DNA from 3 places in the Paenibacillus sp. FSL H7-0737 genome. Region 3 is predicted to be linked to each of the others. Evidence: predicted binding sites of a transcription regulator. Region 3 holds the regulator's gene; each other region holds the start of a gene.
The links. The regulator LexA, encoded in region 3, represses DNA repair genes until DNA is damaged. The targets are predictions, from matches to a motif close to CGAACATATGTTCG.
Positions count from the first base shown of each region.

Region 1: a site for LexA is predicted at 1,641-1,654, ahead of H70737_RS10185 (YhjD family protein). Genes of this name have one in related genera too.
Region 2: a site for LexA is predicted at 1,712-1,725, ahead of H70737_RS22250 (ImmA/IrrE family metallo-endopeptidase). Genes of this name have one in related genera too.

Region 1 covers NZ_CP009279.1:2,404,656-2,408,901, reverse strand. The annotation lists gene H70737_RS10205 (ABC transporter ATP-binding protein) at 1-72, shown strand, start outside; gene H70737_RS10200 (hypothetical protein) at 69-752, shown strand; gene H70737_RS10195 (hypothetical protein) at 795-1,325, shown strand; tRNA gene H70737_RS10190 (tRNA-Leu) at 1,409-1,492, opposite strand; gene H70737_RS10185 (YhjD family protein) at 1,680-2,126, shown strand; gene H70737_RS10180 (hypothetical protein) at 2,201-2,419, opposite strand; gene H70737_RS10175 (hypothetical protein) at 2,537-2,854, opposite strand; gene H70737_RS10170 (xanthine phosphoribosyltransferase) at 2,956-3,528, opposite strand; gene H70737_RS10165 (YkvI family membrane protein) at 3,703-4,246, shown strand, end outside.
Region 2 covers NZ_CP009279.1:5,077,396-5,081,641, forward strand. The annotation lists gene H70737_RS22240 (cytidine deaminase) at 108-524, opposite strand; gene H70737_RS22245 (NucA/NucB deoxyribonuclease domain-containing protein) at 632-1,063, shown strand; gene H70737_RS30845 (hypothetical protein) at 1,142-1,288, opposite strand; gene H70737_RS30455 (YjfB family protein) at 1,438-1,614, shown strand; gene H70737_RS22250 (ImmA/IrrE family metallo-endopeptidase) at 1,755-2,297, shown strand; gene H70737_RS30850 (hypothetical protein) at 2,374-2,535, shown strand; gene H70737_RS30855 (hypothetical protein) at 2,660-2,833, opposite strand; gene H70737_RS22255 (hypothetical protein) at 2,942-3,274, shown strand; gene H70737_RS22260 (RNA polymerase sigma factor) at 3,452-3,946, shown strand; gene H70737_RS22265 (hypothetical protein) at 3,943-4,246, shown strand, end outside.
Region 3 covers NZ_CP009279.1:3,785,160-3,789,405, forward strand. The annotation lists gene H70737_RS16380 (HAD family hydrolase) at 1-470, opposite strand, end outside; gene H70737_RS16385 (hypothetical protein) at 504-1,031, opposite strand; gene H70737_RS16390 (DUF896 domain-containing protein) at 1,081-1,290, opposite strand; gene H70737_RS16395 (LysM peptidoglycan-binding domain-containing protein) at 1,400-1,813, opposite strand; gene lexA (transcriptional repressor LexA) at 2,109-2,735, shown strand; gene H70737_RS16405 (L,D-transpeptidase) at 3,009-3,347, shown strand; gene H70737_RS16410 (hypothetical protein) at 3,497-3,877, shown strand; gene H70737_RS16415 (hypothetical protein) at 4,111-4,246, shown strand, end outside.

The sequences.
Region 1 (4,246 bases), 1.4 Mb from region 3:
ATATCTTTACAACAGTTAGTTGTTCATCTTACAAACAGAAAATCCCAAGGGAAGGGAGTTGCAGTGCAATGAACCAGATGACAGGGATATTAAAAATGCACTACAAGGATAAATGGTTTTGGTTGTTTATGCCTTGGATTATATTATTGTCCAGCTTTTTGGTTAATCTTGTCATAGCTTTTTTCCTGCAAGAACCAATGTATACCGGCGGTCTAGTCTCAATCTTTATTTATATGTTTGTCATAGGTATCATCATTTTAGTACAGACTTTCCCCTTTGCCTTGGGCTTAAGCCTACGGAGGATAGATTATTTCTTCGGCACATCCTTGATGGCCGTTATAACAAGTGCCGGCTTCTCACTACTTCTGTTCCTGCTATCTATTATAGAAACCAAATTAACATCTGGATGGGGTGTGCAGCTACATTATTTTCACCTACCATACTTGAATGATGGTACCGTCCTAGAGCAGCTGTGGATCTATTTCATGATCTTGTTGCATATGTTTTATTGGGGATTTGTTATATCCAGCATCTTCCGTAGATTTGGTAGAAGCGGCCTATTCATTTTCGCGGCAGTCATGTTTATTCTGTACAGTGTCGCTGGATTGTTAATGACATATTATCAGTGGTGGGTAGATGTATTTAATTGGTTGGCTAGCCATACCGCATTTGAACTTGCCTTGTGGAGTATGCCCTTGACGGTCTTGTATGCACTCTTATCGTTCTGGATGCTTCGGAAGTCTACAGTATAAGACTCTGCCTGGAATATTGTTAATATTTATAGGGGGTACTGTATGGATTATGTGAGGGATTACGCCATGTATGCTTCTATATTCGGTATGTTTAGTTTTAGTTGGTTTGGTTGGGCACAAGAAAAACCCAGATCCAGCTGGCGAAAATATATTGGCATAGCTTCTGGTGTATCCCTTCTCGTCTGCTTGATTGGTGTCTATTTAAGTGTGACGAACTGGGATGCTCCCTCCGTATTAAATGACAAGACCTCCTTTGATAATTATCTAATTTCTGTCTATATTGAATTATTGTTGGCTGGTGCTGGAGCCTCTATATTGATGAAATGTAAGTATAATGATTATGTTGCTCCTTGGATTGCCTTTATAGTAGGGATTCATTTTATTGGCTTAAAAAGTGTGTTTAACGATTTCAGTTTATACCTTTTAGCAGCACTTCTAGTTGCAATCTCTATCGTATCACTGTTCATATCTAAAAAACTTAAGGTCGCAAACAGTGCAATTACAGGCATTGGTGCTGGGACAGTTTTGTTCGCCTTCGCTCTATTAGGGTTAATTCGATATTTATCAATCTAGATACGAGTATGCTAAAGTTACCTTCGATTAATTATATTCACAAAAAAAGAAACTCCCTTGTTTCTCAAGGGAGTTTCTTGTGATGCGGTCGAGAGGACTCGAACCTCCACGATATTGCTACCACACGGACCTGAACCGTGCGCGTCTGCCAATTCCGCCACGACCGCACATCATAATGACTACATATCAAACTTGCGGTCACAAGATAGATCATACCATGCTGAGATTAAAGCGTCAATATATTTTCCAGCTTTTCTTATCGATCATTATTTTATGGATAATTATTGCTTTTAATTCCGAATATAAGGTATAATGAGAACAAAAGTTCGCATAATATAAATGAGGTGATTTATAATGGCGACTACGAAGTTGAAGACATCCATTGTTGATGAAGATGTTACTAAAGAAGAACTGTCCCTTGTCAGAAGCTATTTGCTGCTAACGTTTATTCATAAAGTTTTCGAGCGTGACTGCCGTGTAATCAGCAAAAGTGGTCTATTTAAGACCCCTCAGCTTTATATGGAGCTCTTGTCTGGTGCCACTAAGAAAACCTCACTAATGCTTCAAGAGGTTACGCGTGAATTGAGCTCACATGATCTGAAGATCACAACCGTTCGCCAAGATCAACGAGGAGTCGAGGCCTTGTACTCCTGTAGAGGATATCAAGGTGAGATGAATATATTATGGCCAGGATTCCGTAGAGAGATGATGCTGCGAATGCGTGCGTATCTCGGACTGTCCACAGAGCTCTCCATACTCTCCAGAGAAGAAAGTGACTCCCAGCTAGCTTTAAGTATTTAATCCGTCAGAGGCATATATGTAAGCAGAACAGCTCCCCACCCAATTTGGGTAAGGAGCTGTTTTTGCTGCGGAAACTATATATTATCAGGTTCTTTCCTTGGTTCGCTGAAGGGTTGGAATAAATAATTCCGATCTAGCTTTACTACTCGTCTATTCTGACGACGTATCATCACCTGCGAATCATCCCAAGCCAGAACAATCCCTTTTACATCATTACTTTCTATGCCGTCCCGCACCACACGAATTTTCTCGCCGGAAATTCGGTATGCATCCAATTGTTCATCGCTAATCATCATGAATTCCTCCCTCTGTATAGCTTATCCTATTTTCATCCAGAAAAAAGACCCAAATGAAAAATCATCTGGGTCTCGTATAAGTAATTGACCAATTGCATGTCTACTAAAGCATTCTTATATCAGCGCTTCATTCTTCTCGAACCAGAAATCAAGAACTTTAGCGGACATCACACGTTGCTCCAGATACTCCACTTGGTTTGTTGTGAATTTCTCCCTCCAAGGGAAGGAAAGTTCCTCACATAAACCTTTGATTGTCAGAAGTTCTGACCAAGCTACATAGCGTTTGTACCAAAAAAACTGAGGATGTTCAATCATATAGGGATACAGATCGTCGAATTCCGTGTGTTTGCAATCCAGCGCACGCTCGAAGTGATCCTTGGCCTCGGTTAATTTATCAATAAAAAATTGCTCAGTCACCGGTTCTTTCCCCATTGTGACGCCTCCTCCCTATGTCTGATTTTATTATAAAGGAAAATCTATAGGGTGAAAAGCAGTTGTTTGAAAAATAGGCCTGTTCTTATCTCAAAAACGGGTTAATCCCCAAATTCAATGGTGCCTCCGCTAAGAGAAGTAATTCTTACGAGTGACTCCAGTCGGATGCCTTGTTCTTTGATCGTCCGGGCTCCAGCCTGAAAGCTTTTTTCCACTACAACGCCAAGACCTACCAGCTCAGCGCCAGAGCGCTCGATGATCTTAATCAATCCACGTGCTGCATCACCATTAGCAATAATATCATCGATAAAGAGGATTTTATCCTCTGGAGAGATGAATTGGCGAGACAACATAATGTCGGTAACAATACCTTTCGTAAAAGAAGGAACTCTTTCACAAAGTGCGTCCGGATCTGCTAACAGTGTTTTTTTGCGACGTGCAAAAACTAACGGCACCTTTAACTCATATGCGGTGGCAAATGCCACGGCAATGCCCGAGGATTCCACGGTCACAATACGTGTAATTCCGCAGTCCGCAAACCTCCCGGCAAACTCCCGTCCCATTTCCATCGTAAGCTGCGGATCTACCTGATGATTCAACAGTGCATCCAGCTTCAGCACTTCATCCGAAACGACGACACCTTCCTCCAAAATCCGCTGTTTCAACACTTCCATGACTTTGAACCTCCAATACCCTTTATAATCGCAGACGTTCCGTACAAATGAATCACGGAAGTCATGTCCTACTGATCCTCATCATAACCTGTACTATACAGAGTGCACAAGGCAATCCTGCATAGCACACATTATGATTTTTCTTTTGTTCTTAAAACTATTAGGAGGGGAGCCATGAAATCACATGTCCGAACATTACAGATCGCATTCACTTACATTGGCACCATTGTAGGAGCCGGATTCGCCACCGGACAAGAAATATTAAAATTCTTCACTCGTTACGGACACTGGGCAGTCCTGACCATCCTGCTCTCTACTATACTGTTTATATGGCTGGGTACGAAAATGATGGTCATCGCTCGGCGCATAGAAGCAGAGTCTTATGAAGACTTTAACCGACACCTCTTCGGCGACCAAGTCGGAAGCACCATCAGTTTGTTCACGATGGTCATCTTAATCGGTGTCAACAGTATTATGCTTGCAGGCGCGGGCGCTATTTTTCAAGAGCATCTTGGATTTCATTATCAAACAGGGCTAATACTCACGCTGGTTGGTTCTTATTTTCTGCTTAAACGGGGAATTTCCGGTATTCTGCAAATGAATAGTCTGATCGTCCCATTAATGCTTACGCTGTCACTCATCATTATTTTTAATACCTTTCAAATTCCAGGAGCTCAGCGGTTCTTATTCCTAGAAACGGATCGGACAATCTTTGGCG
Region 2 (4,246 bases), 1.3 Mb from region 3:
ATGGACATGAAGTTGTAATTTAATTTAGGACAGTGTAAGGAACTGCTGAATAAATTCACGGCTCAATAAAAAAAAGGAGCCCGGCGGCTCCTGACTATATCTCCAATTTACCTCGTATATCTCAGCGGTAGTAATTCAGAAATATCATATTTAGCTAACCGGCCGTCCTCGGATACAATAACTTTGCAATCCTTCCCGTAATCAGCAATTAACTCACGGCACATCCCGCAGGGAGAAACTACTTTAATTTCTCTTTCCTCGCTGTCCGGATCAGAATGCCTTACCGCAACAATCGTATCAAATTCCTTGTAGCCTTCGGATATCGCTTTTCCAATCACCATCGCTTCTGCACAGACTGTAATTCGTCCCATGCTAGCTTCTACATGTACCGCTGTAAAGATTTCCCCCGTCTTAGTACGGAGCGCCGCCCCTACATGGTGTCTTCCCCATTCATAGCGTCTAGTAATAATATCTTCAGCAGAGGCAATAAGCGTCTGATCTTCAATCGTAATCAAATACTCCATATCCAATTCCGTCCTCCTCTTATTTTTCCTAAGTATATTAAATCGCACTGCATTATGATATAAGATATACTATTTTAAGTTCCAAAAAAGGAGGAGCAGATTTGAAAATACAGAAATTACTCACCAGTCTCATCATTGTTGTGTTACTTGCTTTGGGCGGTTACTGGTATGAACAGAACGGAGATCCGGCAGCCCCATCGTCCACATCCGATTCAGAAGTTGTTCAGCTGATCTTCCCATCAGATCGTTATCCTGAGACCGCTAAGCACATTCAGGACGCAATTGCTAAAGGGGAGTCCGCGACGTGCACGATTAACCGTGAGCAGGCTGAAGACAACCGCAAAGAATCCTTAAAAGGGATCCCCACCAAAAAAGGCTACGACCGCGATGAATGGCCCATGGCCATGTGTAATGAAGGCGGCAAAGGGGCCGACATTGAATACATAACCCCAAAAGATAACCGCGGTGCAGGAAGCTGGGTTGGCAATCAGTTAGAAGATTATGCGGATGGAACCCGCGTAGAATTTATGTTCAAATAATAAGCTAACGTGAACAGTGCTTCAAAAGAATAGCCCCATCCGGAATACCGGATGGGGCTACAATGTGCATCAGCTAGCTTAGAATAAGCAAGCTTTAGTGATGATAACCAGCAAGATGAAGAGTACCAGAATAGCTCCTGTTGAAGTAAAAGGACTACACACCGGACCTACATTTACTGGGCTTACTACAGGACCTACGTTACAACCACAATGTTCCATTCCCATAATTAATTCCTCCTAATGATTAATGACTACAGCACAAGATATGTAAAAAGGAGATAAGCCGTTTGGGCGAACTGGCAAACAAATGCTATTCACCTAATGAATTAGGTAGGCACTGTCGATAAACAGGATATACACGAAGGAGGTGCAATATGGATATAGCCGCATTATCAATGGCAATGAGCCAGGCATCCTTAGCTCAAAATGTAGGAATACAAGTCATGAATATTGCCAAAAATCAGGCTGAAACCCAGAGTCAAACGATGGTGGAAATGCTGGGCAAAAGCGTTGCTCCGAATTTAGGAAAAACACTTGATATTAGTGTTTAATTGCTTTATGCTAAGGACACACAAGAACACTCGTTCTTATGTGTCCTTATGTTTTTTACTTTACATAGCCTTCGGGCTTTTCTTTTGCTCATTTATGCGAACATACGATCCTATAACTGATTCTGAATGAGGTGAATGATATGAATAACATGAAATCCTATTATCAAATGACTGCGCTGGAGAAGTGGACAGAAGATTTATACAAGCGTCTGAACCTTACTCAGCCTTCGCAAATTTCGATTGCTTATATTGCAGAACGGCTTAATATTTGGGTTCATTATTTGGATGTAAGAAGCAAGAGCATCGAAGCATCAGCGGGGATGTACACCATGTTTATAGACAACCGGCTTCCAGCCAGTCTGCAGCGGCTAGAGTTTCTCCATGAGCTCTGTCATCTGCTCCGCCATGGTACTGATCAAATATTGATGCCAGAACATTTTACGCGGGCACAGGAGGATGAATCTGAGCGATTTATTCTTTATGCAGCTATGCCCTACTCCATGATCTCCCGCATGACATTGCCTGAGCAACGTGAAGATGCAATCAGCTATCTTGCAGCAGAATTTCAAGTGCCAAGCGAGCTGGCTTTACAGCGGATTGATCAAATTCAAAGACGTGTTTTTCAGGGGCAATTATTGGCCGTGATGGGAAGAAACGAAGAACGATTAACACATATTCAATAATGACTGCGGAGATAATAAGGGTAGTCGCAATGAAGGACCATTAATTATGGTGGAATTTCTCGCAAGGGGGATCGATATGGAAGCCATTAAAGTAATTGAATTATTGATGACTCATCCAGATTATAACGTAGATGCAGTACACCCCGAAATTCCGGATTTTGTTGGGATCGAGTCGATTGAAGTGGATCATGAAACGGGGACCTTCTCCATTTTATTGCAAGAACCCAAAGAAGACTGAAGATGATTTGTGTAAGTTCATAATAAAAAGGCAGCAAGTATAGTATACCCAGGCAATTCTTTACCTACGCGGGTTACCTATCGGTAGTTAAATTGCTGCCTTATTTGTAATAGTAAGCTCTCTATTATGCGGATACAAACTGAATCACACCAATAAGAGTTAGAATGAGGAATATGCCCACGAACCCCCAAATAATAAACCATAAGATTCTCAGACCTGGTAGCTTCGGATTAGTATGATTCTCTAATATCTTAATTCGCCGCTCCAGCTCCTGTATTTTTTCTTCTTGTTGCATCATGTTCTTCCTCCCTTCTAATGTGTAAATTACAAGATACAATAGATATGACATACCAGTCACAATATATTATCTTATAATATATACATTTTAGCTAAATGGAGGGAATTAATGAAGAAAAGAACAAAAATAATCCTTATTACCTTCGTTATTGTATATGGAGTCGCTTCTTTAGCGCTTCAGGCCTTCCGAAATCATATGGATAATGAAGTGATTCATTATTTGGTAGCTACGAGAGATTATAAGAATGAAGATCTTTATAAAGTCTATACCCAGATTGGTAAGGCTCCCGTCGTAAGTACAACAGTGATTTTTGCAGATGAACCTAACGCAAGATACTTTTATCGAAAAGAGAAGGATCGGATTTATCAATATAGCATGGCTCTTGTAAAAAGGTTTGATCCAAACTATACATATAAACATAGTGAGGAGACCCTCCCCTAAAGGGGGAACTTCTATTATAAAGGTGCGATTGTCTCAACAGTCATGATATGGCTGCTGGGGCAATCGCACCTTTTTTAGATTCTAACCCTTGATCTAGACGCTAGCAAATTTTCTCAGGAACATAATGTGACCAAATGCCGTCCTAAATGGTGTTATAGGTAAAGGGGGCATAGAATCATGCAACGATCCATGACCCGGCCGGGAAATCATGTGATAAAGAGTTACGAAATCTACGCAGATATGCTGTTCCGGATTGCTTTGGTCCATTTAGGCAGCCGCCAAGATGCCGAAGAGGCCACTCAGGATACCTTCATCAAACTGATAGAAAAAGCACCAAAGTTCAAAGACGCTGAACATCAAAAAGCATGGCTGATCCGAGTAATCACCAATCATTGTAAAACATTACTGGGCAGAGGCTGGCGCAAGCGCGAGGTTAAGCTGGAAAATGCTGAGCCGATTGCGGTAGACACCCCCGAGGATTTGGCTCTACTGCAGTTAGTTATGGCGATGCCTATGAAGTATAAAACCGTAATCCATCTTTATTATTACGAGGACTATCCCATCCAGGAAATCAGCAAGATTCTGCAGATTAGTCAGTCTGCCGTGAAGATGAGACTTCAGCGGGGACGGCAACTGTTAAAACTGGAGCTGGAAGGAGTGGAATCACAATGAAAGAAGATCAGTTTCGAACATTATACAAGAAAGCGGTGGATTCTATGAAACCAGGTGAAGAGATGAAAAAAGAATTGATCGACAAACTGGAGCAACAGCGGGAGCGGAAACGTCCACGCAAGACGGTTTATATCGCGGCAAGTATCGTCCTCGCCGCCGGGATCGGCTTAGCTGCACCTAATATATGGCAGCAGTTAAATGGCCAGAGTACTCAAGGGCAAATCGCTCAGGTAACTCCAGGTCCAAACCAACCAGACAATTCTGGCATAAATGCGTCCGGAAGCATTGTTATCCCCAAGT
Region 3 (4,246 bases):
GGGCATCCATTAGTCAGAAGCAATAGCTTCACTTTTCCCTTCAGTTCTTCAAGCACCTGAATCGTTTCTTCATAGATGTAAGGTCGATTTCTACGCTCTGCTGCGAATTTGGCTGCTAATGTCTCAGCAAGAGCTTCGTCCTCTACACCAAGTGCTGCAAGACCACGACGCCATGCCTCTTTACGATATCCCGGTGCAAGCTGCTCCAATTGACGGAATTCCGGCTGTTCACCTGCAGTAAAGTTCCCCCAAAGTGCTTCAAACGGATTAATCCCAATCATCTTTGTAAACGGGTTCGTTTCGTAGGATTCATATAGTCCAATGGCTTCTTTACGCACCGCAAGTTCCAGTTCTTGTGGATCAATCGTATCCCCAGCGGCTTCACATGCAGAACGAAATGCTTCATTAACGCTCCGATCATCCCAGAGCAGTGTATCATCAAGGTCAAATAGTACGGCGGAAATTGGCATTACAGGTCTCCCTCTCCCATGGCTGGTTAATTTCTATTCGTGAACTACTTCAATTTGGTGAGCTTTTGCGAATGCTTCCAGTCGAGTCCCCATTGCATTGGTATCATAACGATTCATAAGTCTGGTAAAAATCCATTTCGTGCGTTTGCCTTTATGCTTAATTACAACAGCTCCACGCGAAAGGATGATTTTCTCAATATCAGAAGCTGGCAGATAACGTTCGCGGTTGAATTTTATAGTAGATAGTCTAGCATTCTCTACCTTCAAGTACGGACGTCGGAAGAACAGAAGTGCCGCTAGTAAGTAGTACAAAACGACTCCTAGCCAGTTCATAAGCATACCATTACCTTTGGCTTGGTCCACTGAACCAATCATCCAAAACATAGTACCAAGCACTAATAACACTACTGGAAATGCAATGTTACGGCCTTTAAAGGTTTCGCTGTTCTTACCAGGAGATTTAGATTTAGATGCGTAAATCGTTTCCTTCCCCTGTTTCTTTCTTTGCTTATTAATTTGCTGCGTGTTGCGTTGAACCATTCTTTCCCAAGAACGGGCCATATGCGTTCCCCCTAGTCATCCAGTAATATCTATGAAAAGGAACAGGGTGTTAATGCTTACGCCCCTTGTTACCTTGTTCATGCTCATCATTATCGACCAATTCAATCGTATTCAATTGTGCTCGGAAGTTATTGCGAATATTCCCCAAATAAATTTCACGAAGCTTGGCGCGTTCCGCCGTTTCCTCTTGATTAAGGCCTACGCTCTTCTGTTTGCGTGCCAATTCGTTAATACGCGCGACCAACTCATCAATATTCAAAACTTTCCCTCCCCTTATAAATTAATTCTAACTCTGCCATGAGAAAAAGAGCTTGTCAAGGTTTACTCCCTGCAAGCTCTTCATGTCCTCTTATTATGTTCTTAGAATATTAATATATAGGTAAAGTGAGAATATCTCCAGCATTAATCTGATTACCTTTAATGCCATTGAATTTTTTAATTCCTTCTATATATACAGCCGTTTTCATATCAGAAGGTTTATTCTCAAGAGCAATACTCCAAAGTGTATCTCCACGTTCAACCACTACGCGCTTCTCATCCTTCATTAAAGTAGTAGATCCTGCAAATACATTACCTACTACTGTAAGTCCTGATAGTACGAGCACAATGATCAATGTTAGTTTAATAACAAAATCTCTACGGAACAAACGCATCAAGCCTTCAAGCAAAAGCTCTGTAATCTCTTTAATCTGAGCTGAATAACGGGTAATAGGATTATGTCCTAAAGATTCAACCACTGGGGCTTTATCGTAGATGCTGCGGTATGTACTGTATTTTAACATGAATATCACCCTCCAAACACTTGTTCTTACTTTTGAAATTATAATAACACGAACATGTGTTTTGTTCAATACTATTTTAGAACAATTGTTCTCTTTTTTTCAGAGGTTAATATTTACCATATTCTTCATATAAAGAATCACTCTTATTGTTTAGATGAAGGAAACGCAATCAATACAAGACTACCATTTATTAACTCTTTCGAATTAATATTTATAATAGTTAGAACTTATGTTTGTGCGAACGGTAGTTCTATGTTATAATTTTCCCAAACATTACTATATGGGGTTGATTCCAATGTCAAAGATTTCAAGTCGCCAGCTGGCGATCCTGGAATTTATACGTAGCGAAGTCCGCAGCAAGGGTTATCCTCCTTCCGTCCGGGAGATTGGAGAAGCTGTTGGTCTTGCTTCCAGCTCCACAGTTCACGGTCATTTAGATCGGCTAGAGAAGAAGGGACTTATCCGTCGAGATCCAACGAAGCCTCGTGCGATAGAATTGCTTGGCCAAGAGGATTCCGAGAATGTCCATCATTTCGCGCAAACCGTCGCTCGCATTCCTGTCGTAGGTAAGGTTACCGCCGGGGTTCCTATCACTGCTACTGAGAATATTGAAGACTACTTCCCGCTTCCAACTCACTATGTTGGAGATAACAAAGTATTTATGTTATCGGTTCAAGGTGACAGTATGGTCGAAGCTGGGATTATGAATGGCGACTATGTTATTGTTCGTCAACAACAAACGGCTGATAACGGAGATATCGTTGTAGCTATGACCGAAGAAGATGAAGCAACCGTTAAGACTTTTTATAAAGAACGTGATCATATACGTCTTCAGCCGGAGAATCCGGCGTACGAGCCTCTTCGCCTTAATCGCGTGACCATTCTCGGCAGAGTTATCGGATTATTTCGAGATATCCACTAAGTATGCACTCCTACCAAGCGAAAACGGATACCGCCCTTTAAAGGACGGTATCCGTTTCTACGAGAAGTATAAGGATAGGGTATATCGTAAAAATATATACTTTCTTTTATTTTTTTAAAAGCTGTTCTGCAAATGCAGAACAGCTTTTTTATTGTTATCAAACTCCATTTATCAATTACAGAACATTTATTCTTATGGGCTAAAATGACCATTTTTAATGAATAACCGTTTAGGCATCCTCCTCATATCTTAATTAGAAAGGAGTGTTGCACAATGCCAAATTACCGGATTATAGTTGATCTGACGCAGCGTATGCTTTATCTTCTTGATAACGACATTGTGATCAGGGGCTTCCCAGTCGGAATCGGTAAAATGTTAACTCAATCACCACTCGGTGAATTCACAATCATTAACAAACAACCCGATCCAGGTGGTCCATTTGGGGTCTTTTGGATGGGTCTATCTAAGCCTCACTATGGGATACATGGAAATAATGATCCCTCATCCATAGGGCACGAAGTATCCCACGGTTGTATTCGTATGTACAATGAAGATGTGTTAGCACTAGCTGCGATTGTTCCGATTGGAACACGAGTAACGATCAGGAATTAAATCTATCTCTATAGATAAACACGCCTCACTCATGGTTCAATGGAGGAGGCGTGTTTGTATTTATGTATTTTTGATGACCTAATAGGAATTATGTGGTTATATGTCGAATAATGTTAACAGGATTTCAAATTGAAAGGAAGTGTCTCGTTTTGAACAACTCAAAAATTAGAACCCTCGTCGATTTTAAAGTCGATGCACTTGTTAAACTCTCTGGCTTATTGTTAAATAACGATCAAGCGAGTGGAAAAAAAGTAAATTTACTCACCTCATTCGGCAGTATTCAAGGGACCATCTCCCCTTCCACCTCCAATAAAGAGGATGTTTTTGACTTAAAATCTCTAATGGATGATGTCATTGTAGATGAATACATATCTTATTTAGGTGCGGAACATCCCGATAAAAATTTCAGCTATAACTTTGTAGTCCTTAATGATGTTTCTGTAAGACCCTATACTCACTATGAATCTCCGATCGAATACAAACAGCTAATTGTTTATACTGATCAAATCACAGCCTTCAATTTCTTATGATTTTGACATATTTATTTTAAAAACCTCTCATCAGCACTCCAGCAGTTGCCACAATTTTGCACTCAGCTCGCAAAATCGGCAGATCTCTGGGTGCTTTCTCTTTTTCTAATCAATAGTCGTTTCCTAAATTCCCACGATTTTCGCTCTTAACAGATACTAGTAGAGTGAATTCAGGCATATCTTTCAATAAGCAATAAATCTTGCTCTACTGAGATCATTGGAGGTGTGATTACATGCTGATTTTCTTGATGTATATGTTTGCCATTGTAGGAGGAATTTTAATTCTAAGTGCCGTTATTATAGAATTAAAAAAACTATCTACTTCTTCTGAACTTTCTAAGCTGTTAAACGCAACCTCATCTTTTAATA